Regions from separate parts of the Dehalobacter sp. CP genome, predicted to be linked through region 2. Evidence: riboswitches for the same ligand, from Rfam matches in the RefSeq annotation. Region 2 holds a riboswitch; each other region holds the start of a gene.
The links. A riboswitch is a leader RNA that binds a small molecule or an ion and turns the genes downstream of it on or off. The one in region 2 is predicted to bind cyclic di-GMP.
Positions count from the first base shown of each region.

Region 1: another riboswitch for cyclic di-GMP. It lies ahead of AAH944_RS12840 (DUF5667 domain-containing protein); the one in region 2 lies ahead of AAH944_RS03495 (SLC13 family permease).
Region 3: another riboswitch for cyclic di-GMP. It lies ahead of AAH944_RS12785 (DUF5667 domain-containing protein); the one in region 2 lies ahead of AAH944_RS03495 (SLC13 family permease).

Region 1 covers NZ_CP157399.1:2,574,947-2,578,201, forward strand. The annotation lists gene AAH944_RS12835 (transposase) at 1-521, opposite strand, end outside; gene AAH944_RS12840 (DUF5667 domain-containing protein) at 807-2,150, opposite strand; cyclic di-GMP riboswitch class I at 2,164-2,248, opposite strand; gene AAH944_RS12845 (TolC family protein) at 2,459-3,255, opposite strand, start outside.
Region 2 covers NZ_CP157399.1:691,233-694,487, reverse strand. The annotation lists gene AAH944_RS03505 (acetyltransferase) at 1-111, shown strand, start outside; gene AAH944_RS03500 (glycosyltransferase) at 108-1,283, shown strand; cyclic di-GMP riboswitch class I at 1,383-1,525, shown strand; gene AAH944_RS03495 (SLC13 family permease) at 1,653-2,927, shown strand; gene AAH944_RS03490 (NADH-dependent [FeFe] hydrogenase, group A6) at 2,924-3,255, opposite strand, start outside.
Region 3 covers NZ_CP157399.1:2,565,631-2,568,885, reverse strand. The annotation lists gene AAH944_RS12795 (cell wall-binding repeat-containing protein) at 1-727, opposite strand, end outside; gene AAH944_RS12790 (IS66 family transposase) at 1,046-1,300, shown strand; cyclic di-GMP riboswitch class I at 1,685-1,769, shown strand; gene AAH944_RS12785 (DUF5667 domain-containing protein) at 1,783-3,084, shown strand; gene AAH944_RS12780 (DUF2922 domain-containing protein) at 3,232-3,255, opposite strand, start outside.

The DNA of each region.
Region 1 (3,255 bases), 1.1 Mb from region 2:
TTATGCTCATTCATGCCTTTCTTGGGTTGCACGGATGCATCGACATAAACCTTGCCCATCAGGTCATACATAGCGTCCAAATGCACAAGATTGTAATTTTTGCTATCTTCGCTGTTCCTGATGGAGGAGAATCCATCATTTGAATTTGACGGAAGTCTCAAATCCGAACCGTCAACAGCGAGCAGCCTGTAGTCTTGTAATGAATTCTCCGATACTGCTAATCTTGTAAATTCGTGAAACAGTAGTTTCAGTGCTTCTGGACGAATTTTGTCTCTCTGTTGGACAAATGCTGAAGCGGTTGCAGTCTCTGACGAATAACCCAGCCAATCATATAATTCTTTTGAAAGGCTATTGCCTCCCATGCCTACAAGCATAAGCAGCATAGTATGCAGTGATAATTTCCGTTCGCGTGAAAAATCTTGCCCTGGTCGTTTCACGCAAGCCGGTAAATCTGCTGTGATTGAGCGTATTGCTTGGTGCAGCGCAGTTCGTACCTGCTCTGGATATGCTTTCTTTTTCATTTTAGAAGGCCTCCTTAAAAATGTCCTCATTTTCAAGGCGAAGCCTTCGATTTTTATTTATTTGTCAAGTGTTTTTTTACAATTGATAAATTTTATATGCCCACCTGTATGTATAAGAAAAACACAACCATCTTAATCTGGATGGTTGTGTTTTTTAGGCCTTAACTTAATGACATTGACTACGAAGGGAGCATATCATTTGCCTGGTGGCTGTCTGTTTTCTTTTTGGGAGGCATTGCATTTTATGCTATTTGAATGATTCTCAGTTATCGAAAATATAAAGTCCTATCTTTTTCCTTGCCCTTTACCGTTATGTCCGTTATTTGAAGAGGTATTCGTGACTGTGTTCTGAATACTTTGAGCATTGACTGTTCCACCACTTTCATCACTTGTGCCATCCACTGTTGTTTCATCCGAAGCAGGCTGGTCATCGGCTATGGCAGTCTGATCGCCAGTAACCGTTACATCCTGATTATCTACAGCCGTTGCATCCTGTTCGTCCCCTGCTTCCAGGCTATCTTCCTGGTCGCTCACGGCTTGGCCCTTATTGGCCTTCTTATATTCTTTTATGTTTTGGGTTTGCTCTTTCAAGACTTCCTTCGTTTCTTTGTTCGTCTCTACTTTGATCTTCTGAACATCTTTCCTGAGCTCCTGCATGTCGTTTTTGTACTGTTCAGCCTGTTCGACTTTTTCCAGGGCAGCGGCAACGGCAGCCTCGTCACCTGAAGCACGGGCTTCACCCAACTCTGCTTTGGCCGCTGCAAATTGCTGCACCGCATCCCCATAGGCTTTTTTGGCAGCCACATAAGCTTTGATCGCAATGGTGTTTTGAACTTCGACTTTAATGATATTCTGCATGATCTCAGCCTGATCTTCTGTCAGATTGCCGCTGATTTTTAAGACGACTTTATCTGCATCGCTTTGAACAAGCTCAATGCTGGCAAGCAGATTGCTGATCACCGTATTCTCTTCTGTGTCAGCTGCGACCGTGTCCTTTTCGGCAGTATCATTTACAGCTGTTTCATCTGTGAAAGTAGTGACGGTCCCATCATCCCCAGTAGCATCTGTAGCCGTCGTGTTCCTACCTTCAGCTGCTTGGGTATCTTCGATCATCTGCTGCACCTGGAAGTTCGCCTTCTTTATTGTATCCGAGTACGCTATCAGAGCCTTTTTCATCAAATCCAACTGGTTTTGTTCGGACATGATTTCCGCCTCGGCCAGCCTTTCATTGGCAAACTCAACGAGCAGTTCCGCTTTTCCTTCATTAGAGAAAGTTACAGCAACCTGGACACTTTCAATCATCTGTTCGATTGAATAGAGCCAGCTGTCCGGTGTTACGCCGGCTTCATCTTCAGCTGAGGCCCGGCCGGTCAAATCCATTGTTGTGGAATCGGTTGTTAGTGTATCTGTTGTTGTATCAGTCGTCGTTGAATCAGTTGTTGTGTCTGTCGTTGGGTCAGTCGTTATTGAATCTGTAGCGGGCTCTATGGCCGTATCAGGAGCACTCGTTGAAACATCCTCGATAACTGTGGTTCCATCCGTGGTTGTTTCAGCAAATACACAAGTTGGAGCGACCGCAATGATTAGCAGGACACAAAGAATTGAAACCAGAATCTTCTTATGGATCATTCTATCTACCCCTTTCGGTAACCCGGCTGTCATAACCTTTCGGTGTTAGACCCGTGGCTTTGCGTCTCCGTCTTTCGACAGATTTGCCATTATCGTTTTGGCTGAAGCCATTATAGTACAGATACTTTTGAAGTTCAATTGTTTTGGGTCTTTTCAGACCAATGGGAGGTAGAAAAGGGACTTTGGTCCTTATCACCGTATGTTTTGGTCGAGCAAGCCCAATCTGCCAGTGGTAAAAAAGGTCTTTCCGTTCACCTAAGTAATCGGTCTTTCTCGTAATATTGTTAGAGAACTGCAGCGCCCATTGGTCACAAAGCAGAATTTACGATAAGCCCAAGTTTAGCCCATTCATATGCTCTATACGCTACAGCAAGCGTGTTTTTTGCAGTCTCAATAGCTGTCTGCTGGCTAATAAAAGTGCACTTCGTTGATTCGAATTGTACCAGTGAAATCTTCCCTAACTTATAACTTAATTGTGCAGTCTTATATTCGCTCTCTACAGCTAAAAGTTTTCTCTGCTCTATGTCAAGTATTCTTTGCTTATCCAGCACAGTTTGATAAGCCTGGTAAAAACTATTCTTAAACTTTCTTTGAGAATCATCTGAGCTAGAGTCTATCTGAATATCATAACTTTTGGTCTTGGCTATAAGATAATCGGCATCAGGATCAATAGCAAGCATTTGAGCTGCTGTAACTTCAGGTACCTTTTTGACTGTTAATTCTGTATTATTATCCTGTGCCAAACTCACATTTAACTGCTGAATCGTTGCTTTTTGGGAAACATTAATCCTTTGAATATTCATTTCAAGCTCGGACAACGTGTTTTCCGCCTTAGCCACGTCTAATTCCGTGGCCATACCGAGGTCTTTTTGAATCTTAATAATCTTGACCTGTCGTTCGGCCAATGATTGTTTTGCCTTTGAATCTTCTAACTGAGTAATGAGAGTATTATATGATATATAAAGGTTTTCGACACCCCAAATCAGCGAATTATTCCCTTTTTGAATATTGACTATCGTATTAATACTATCCCCACTTTCATAGGAGGCTTTTTGCATTAAAAGTAAATTTTTCTGAGCATTTAGTAAATATGCGATCGCTGCCT
Region 2 (3,255 bases):
GTCACCCACGATATCCCGGAATACTGCACGGCCGTCGGCGTCCCTGCCCGACCGATTAAACATTTAAAAAATTTGGTTGAGACCCATTCACCTAAAGGACTGATGATATGAAGGAACTTTCTTCTATTTTGATCAAAACTGCGATACAGCTTGTTATCGAAGCCATTAGTCAGGCCCAAACCTCTGCCCCGCAAAAACGCGTTAGCCCCTTCCCTGTTCAGGAAGCCGCTGACACTCCTGCTGTGGAAATTTCTCAACAGGCGGTTCCAAAAAACATTGACTGGGAAGAATTAGACGACGCCACCATCCTTCAACAGATTCTGGATCCTGGGATCCTGGAAGAAATCATTGAACCTTCTGTACAGAACACGATAGACAGTAGCTCCCCTCCTCCTTTTATCAGCTATGTTACCTTGAATCGTCTCGGGCTTACCATGCAGAACCTAAACAAGATTTTGGATTCGGACGAAGATTTTGAAATGCATATCATCGACTGCAACTCCAAAGATAATACCTGGAATTATATCAAAAGCCTTCAGGACAAAAGAATTAAATCCAAAACACGCTTTAAGGTTAACCGGGGACCGATCTATGTCCTGAACTACAACCTCAGAAAAAGAAAACCCAACCAGTATTTCTTCACGATTGACAGCGATGTCTATATCAAGACCAAAAACTGGCTGACCAGGTATATGGAAATATTTGAAGCTTTTCCGGAAGTGGGTCTCTTAGGAATCATGCGGGATAACCCTTATCCGAGATTTCTCCCTCCCGTCATTCCTCAGGTCAAGAATGATCTGTCCTATCTTCAGCTGAGAAATGCCGGCATTGATGTAATCATGGATTTTATTCCGGGATGTCTTCAGGGGTTACGGCCCGAGCTCATTGACCGGATCGGTTATTGGAATGAGGAATGCGGGTATGGCGATGCTGAATTATCACCAAGGATTGTGCATTATACACCTTTCAAAGTCGGCTTTGTCACGACCGTGGAAATTGATATGACCCAGTTCATCGGCTGTGACAAGTGTCAGGCCCAAAACCTCTGCACGCTGAACAGAAGCATAAAGACCTGCTTTATGCTGGCCAAGCAAGCCAACAGTAACGAAAGCTTTGCCAAAAAGGCTAAATGGAAATACCTCGAAGTATTTCAAGAGCTAGCCGATGGAAAAAGAACAGCCTATTGCGCCTCACTTTTAGACCCTGCATCCCGGGAAGGGAATTTGTACCATGATGCCTGGGCACTCGAGAATTTTGAATATTATTTGAGAAGATCGAATTGATCTTTACAAAATATGAACGGAGATGCTATACTTCTTTTCTAGACACAATCCGGTTGATCAGGATTTTTTAGATTTCAATTAAAATATAATATGGTTTTTAATGTGTTGAGGCAAACTTCACGAAAGTGAAGGACGCTAAAGTCATGGGTCTAAATCAGGGAATTTGAAATGCATGCAATACAAAATGAATGGAATCCAAATGCATTTCCAGGATATTCTGACAGGATTGCCAGACTACAAGGATTTTGAACTTCTCAGGGGAGAGCAGTTCCTTTTATGGATCTGCTCTTTTTATTTCAACTATTTTGTATATTCTAACCGGTTAGGCCAATAAAAATTGACCACACTAATGATGGAGGTGTACGATTCATGACCTTGATTCTGACCCTTGTTATTTTTGTAGCTACGTATGCACTGATCGTAACGGAGAAAATCCCGCGGGCTGTCGCCGCGGCCCTCGGTGCCTGTCTCCTGATTCTTTTGGGTGTATTCCCGCAGGAAACTGCTGTGGAACACATCGACTGGAATACGCTGGGCTTACTTATCGGCATGATGATCATTGTCGATCTGACCAGACGTTCCGGTGTCTTCGGCTTTCTGGCTATTTGGGTCGCCAAGAAAGTCAAAGGCAATCCAATCAGACTGCTGATCTCTTTGGCTATACTGACTGCCGTTTTATCGGCTTTTCTGGATAACGTGACGACTGTTTTGCTGGTCGTTCCGGTTTCCATTGTGATTGCTGAAACCTTGAAATTAAACCCAATACCTTTTTTGATTACCCAGATTCTAGCCAGCAACATCGGGGGAACCGCGACCCTGATCGGTGATCCGCCGAATATCATGATTGCCGGACCGGCAGAGCTTACTTTTATGGATTTCATGGTGAACCTGGCACCTGTGGCGATTGTGATCTTGGCTGTTACCCTATTGGGCTTTTATTTTCTTTATCGCCAAAAGCTAAAGACCGACAAGGAATCCATCACCCTGCTGCTGTCGCAAAATGAATACGACTATATTAAAGACTGGGCCCAGCTCAAAAGAAGCCTGGCCGTACTCTCTCTGACCATTGTCGGTTTTATGCTGCACGCCGTCATCCATGTTGAGACCGCTACGATTGCACTGGCCGGAGGCATGCTGCTCATGGTGCTGAGCCACGAGGAACCGGAAGAAGTATTTCTGGCGATTGAATGGCCGACGATCTTCTTCTTTACTGGATTATTCGTTTTAGTCGGAGGATTGGTCGAAGTCGGCGTCCTGGACAAGATTGCTGAATGGAGCCTTGGGCTTACCGGCGGTGTGCCGGTCGTCATGGCGATGCTGATTGTCTGGCTTTCCGCTATTTTTTCAGCTTTCGTCGATAATATTCCATTCGTGGCCACCATGATCCCGTTGATTCAAAAAATCGGGGTCCTCGGTGGGCTGACACCGGAACAACTCCAGCCGCTGTGGTGGTCTCTGGCTCTGGGCGCCTGCCTGGGCGGAAACGGCACCATTGTCGGTGCCTCGGCCAACGTCATTGTCTCAGGGATTGCCGAAAAAAACGGCTATACGATCAGCTACAAAAAATATTTCCTGATCGGATTTCCGTTCATGCTTCTATCCATTGTGATCGCCTCGGCGTATATTTTGCTGCGGTACTATTAGATTCTTTCTCTCTCTTCAAAATGAGTATGAAGCAATCTGTGGGCAGTGTCACTGAAAGGCTGTCCCAGATATTCCTGATAAATTTTCTGGATTTCTGAATTCTCATGAGATTTTCTGATCTTTTTATTTTTATCTTCCTGATAGATGGCTTCCTGACGCTTGCGGACAATTTCAAAATTGCCGTGATGGTAGGGCTGCCCACCTCCGGCAATACAGCCTCCGGGACAAGCCATAATTTCAATGGCTTCGTACTGATTCTTACCGTCCCTGATTTCCTCGAGCAGAGTCCGGGCGTTTCCGAGCCCGCTGGCAATGCCTATCCGTAGCA
Region 3 (3,255 bases), 1.1 Mb from region 2:
CATAGCGGTCGTTGCCTGCCAGTCTGAGGGGAGAAGGGGCTTGATCCTCAATATTTTTGCCGACGACTCCCGTGCCGCCGATAATATAGGTGCGAGTTATTTTATAATTACTCAAGTGCATTTTTACCACCTCAGGCAAGTTATCCGCTGGCGTAAGCAGGATGGAGTACCCTTTAGCGGCGGCCACTGCGGAGATAGACAGTGCATCCGCGAAGTTTACTCCGCTAACTAGTGCGACCTCTTTGGTGCCAAGTCTCTTCGCAATTTCGACAGAAGTCACATATCTGTCCGAACCATAGATCCGGTCAGTGGTTTTTATACCAATTGTTTTCAGGGTTTGCTCTACATCGGCGGAGATTGCCTCGTATCCGCCTACGAGGATCGCCTTGGTTGCTCCTAATCGTTGTATTTCGTTTTGGGTATATCTATTGATAGTATTTTTTTCTGTGAATAGGATGGGGGCATCGTATTTTTTGGCTAAAGGACCTGTACAGAGTGCATCAGCCAACGCGTCTCCTTCGACTAGAACCACATAATCGGATTTTTTCCATCCTTCCTGCGAGATGGCCACAGCTGTTTGGTAGCGATCCGTACCCGCTAGCCGATTTTCATCAGCCCTAGCAATGTTCGGACTAGGCAGAATGATTAGCATCAGAACAAAAAAGCCTATTATAAGAAATGTAGAAAGTACTTTTTTCCTTAGATGTAGATATTCTAGATATTTCACTGCCAAATCTCCTTCATATAATATAGAATTATCGCTATACAAGTTATTATTTCCCATTCTAATCCTTATCACTTTCTAATTCTCTGTGTGTGACAATATTCCTCCAAATAATATGATAGAAAAAGTCATAAAATGTACAAATGTAATTAATCTACTAGGTACTTATTGAAAAAAACGATGGGATAAATAAAACATAAAGTACATAACAGGGGCACCCGAGAGGCACCCGAGGGGACAGGTTCATGATTGATATCATCCTCACAAGTTGATCTAGATTTGACAAACATTATAAGAAAAGAGAGGGGACGTAACCGAAACATGAAGTTACGCCCCCATGGGTATCAAGTTTACCATAGTTTAGACCCTGGGATCACAGTGGTAGGATGCCTAGCTCACATGAAGAGAAAATTTACGGATGCGATTAAGGCCTTAAGCCCGGAGGAGCAAAAGAAGACCGTTTACTTCAAGGGACAGGAGTACTGCGATTACCTGTTCCACATTGAAAAGAAATACAATGATGCTGACCCTGGAGAGCGTCGGATAAATGGCTGTTTCATGATAATCTTGTTATGAAAGAGTAACAGAAAAATGAGACAAATAACGCTGAAATCCACTTTAATCCTCCTTAGAGTTTTTTGAGTAAACTTGAGAAACTCTAATTTAGAGGATTTTCTCACGGATCTAAGAGAGTTTTCATACACATTCTTATTAGACGCTTACAATGATTTTAATATGATTCGGGCCTGCTGGTTTACAGTGAGCTCTTTTTTACGCCACTAGAGTTTACGCTTACTTTTTAATTATTTAACATGCGAATATTTTATATAATTTCAACATAAAGTAAATTTAAAATTAATTTTTATGGGACAAAAGTCTCATTTTTTATACCCCAATGGTCTGGAATAAGTCCGAAAACCTTGATTTTCAAAGTATTCTGGAATATAATGGCCTCAGCCAAAACGATAATGGCAAATCCGTCGAAAGACGGAGACGCAAAGCCACGGGTCTAACACCGAAAGGTTATGACAGCCGGGTTACCGAAAGGGGTAGATAGAATGATCCATAAGAAGATTCTCGTTTCAATTCTTTGTGTCCTGTTAATCATTGCGGTCGCGCCAACCTGTGTATTTGCTGAAACAACCACGGATGGAACCACAGTAACCGAGGATGTTTCAACGAGTACTCCTGATACGACCACAGATCCCGCTACAGATTCAACAACGACTGACCCAACGACAGACACAACAACAGATGCAGTAACAACCGATTCCACAACAATGGATTCGACCGGCCAGGCCTCAGCTGAAGATGAAGCCGGTGTAACGCCGGACAGCTGGCTCTATTCAATCGAACAGATGATTGAAAGTGTTCAGGTTGCTGTAACTTTCTCTGATGAAGGAAAAGCGGAACTGCTCGTTGAGTTTGCCAATGAACGGCTCGCCGAAGCGGAAATCATGTCCGAACAAAACCAGTTGGATTTGATGGAACAGGCTCTGAAAGTGTACTCGGATACGATAAAGAAAGCCAACTTCCAGGTACAGCAGATGATCGAAGACAACGAAGCAGCTGAAGGTACGGATACGACGGCTACAGATTCTGCTGCGGATGATGGGGCCGTCACGACTTCCACAGATGAAACAGTCGCAGAGGACACGGCAGCAACTGACACAGAAGAGAATACGGTGATCAGCAATCTGCTTGCCAGCATTGAGCTTGTTCAAAGCGATGCAGATAAAGTCGTCTTAAAAATCAGCGGCAATCTGACAGAAGATCAGGCTGAGATCATGCAGAATATCATTAAAGCCGAAGTTCAAAACACCATTGCGATCAAAGCTTATGTGGCTGCCAAAAAAGCCTATGGGGATGCAGTGCAGCAATTTGCAGCGGCCAAAGCAGAGTTGGGTGAAGCCCGTGCTTCAGGTGACGAGGCTGCCGTTGCCGCTGCCCTGGAAAAAGTCGAACAGGCTGAACAGTACAAAAACGACATGCAGGAGCTCAGGAAAGATATTCAGAAAATCAAAGTAGAGACGAACAAAGAAACGAAGGAAGTCTTGAAAGAGCAAACCCAAAACATAAAAGAATATAAGAAGGCCAATAAGGGCCAAGCCGTGAGCGACCAGGAAGATAGCCTGGAAGCAGGGGACGAACAGGATGCAACGGCTGTAGATAATCAGGATGTAACGGATACTGGCGATCAGACTGCCACAGTCGATGGCCAGTCTACTTCGGATGAAACAACAGTGGATGGCACAAGTGATGAAAGTGGTGGAACCGTCGATGCTCAAAGTATTCAGAACACAGTCACGAATACCCCTCCAAATAACGGACATAACGGTAAAGGGCAAGGAAAAAGATAGGACTTTATATTTTCAATAACTGAGAATCATTCAAATTGCATAAAATGCAATGCCTCCCAAAAAGAAAAACAGACAGCTATCAGGCAGATAAAGTGCCAGGGCTGTCTGTTTTTGTGGTCTTCATCTGTTTAGGCCGGTACTGCCCGCTTACGCTTGCGGAGGATCATAAAG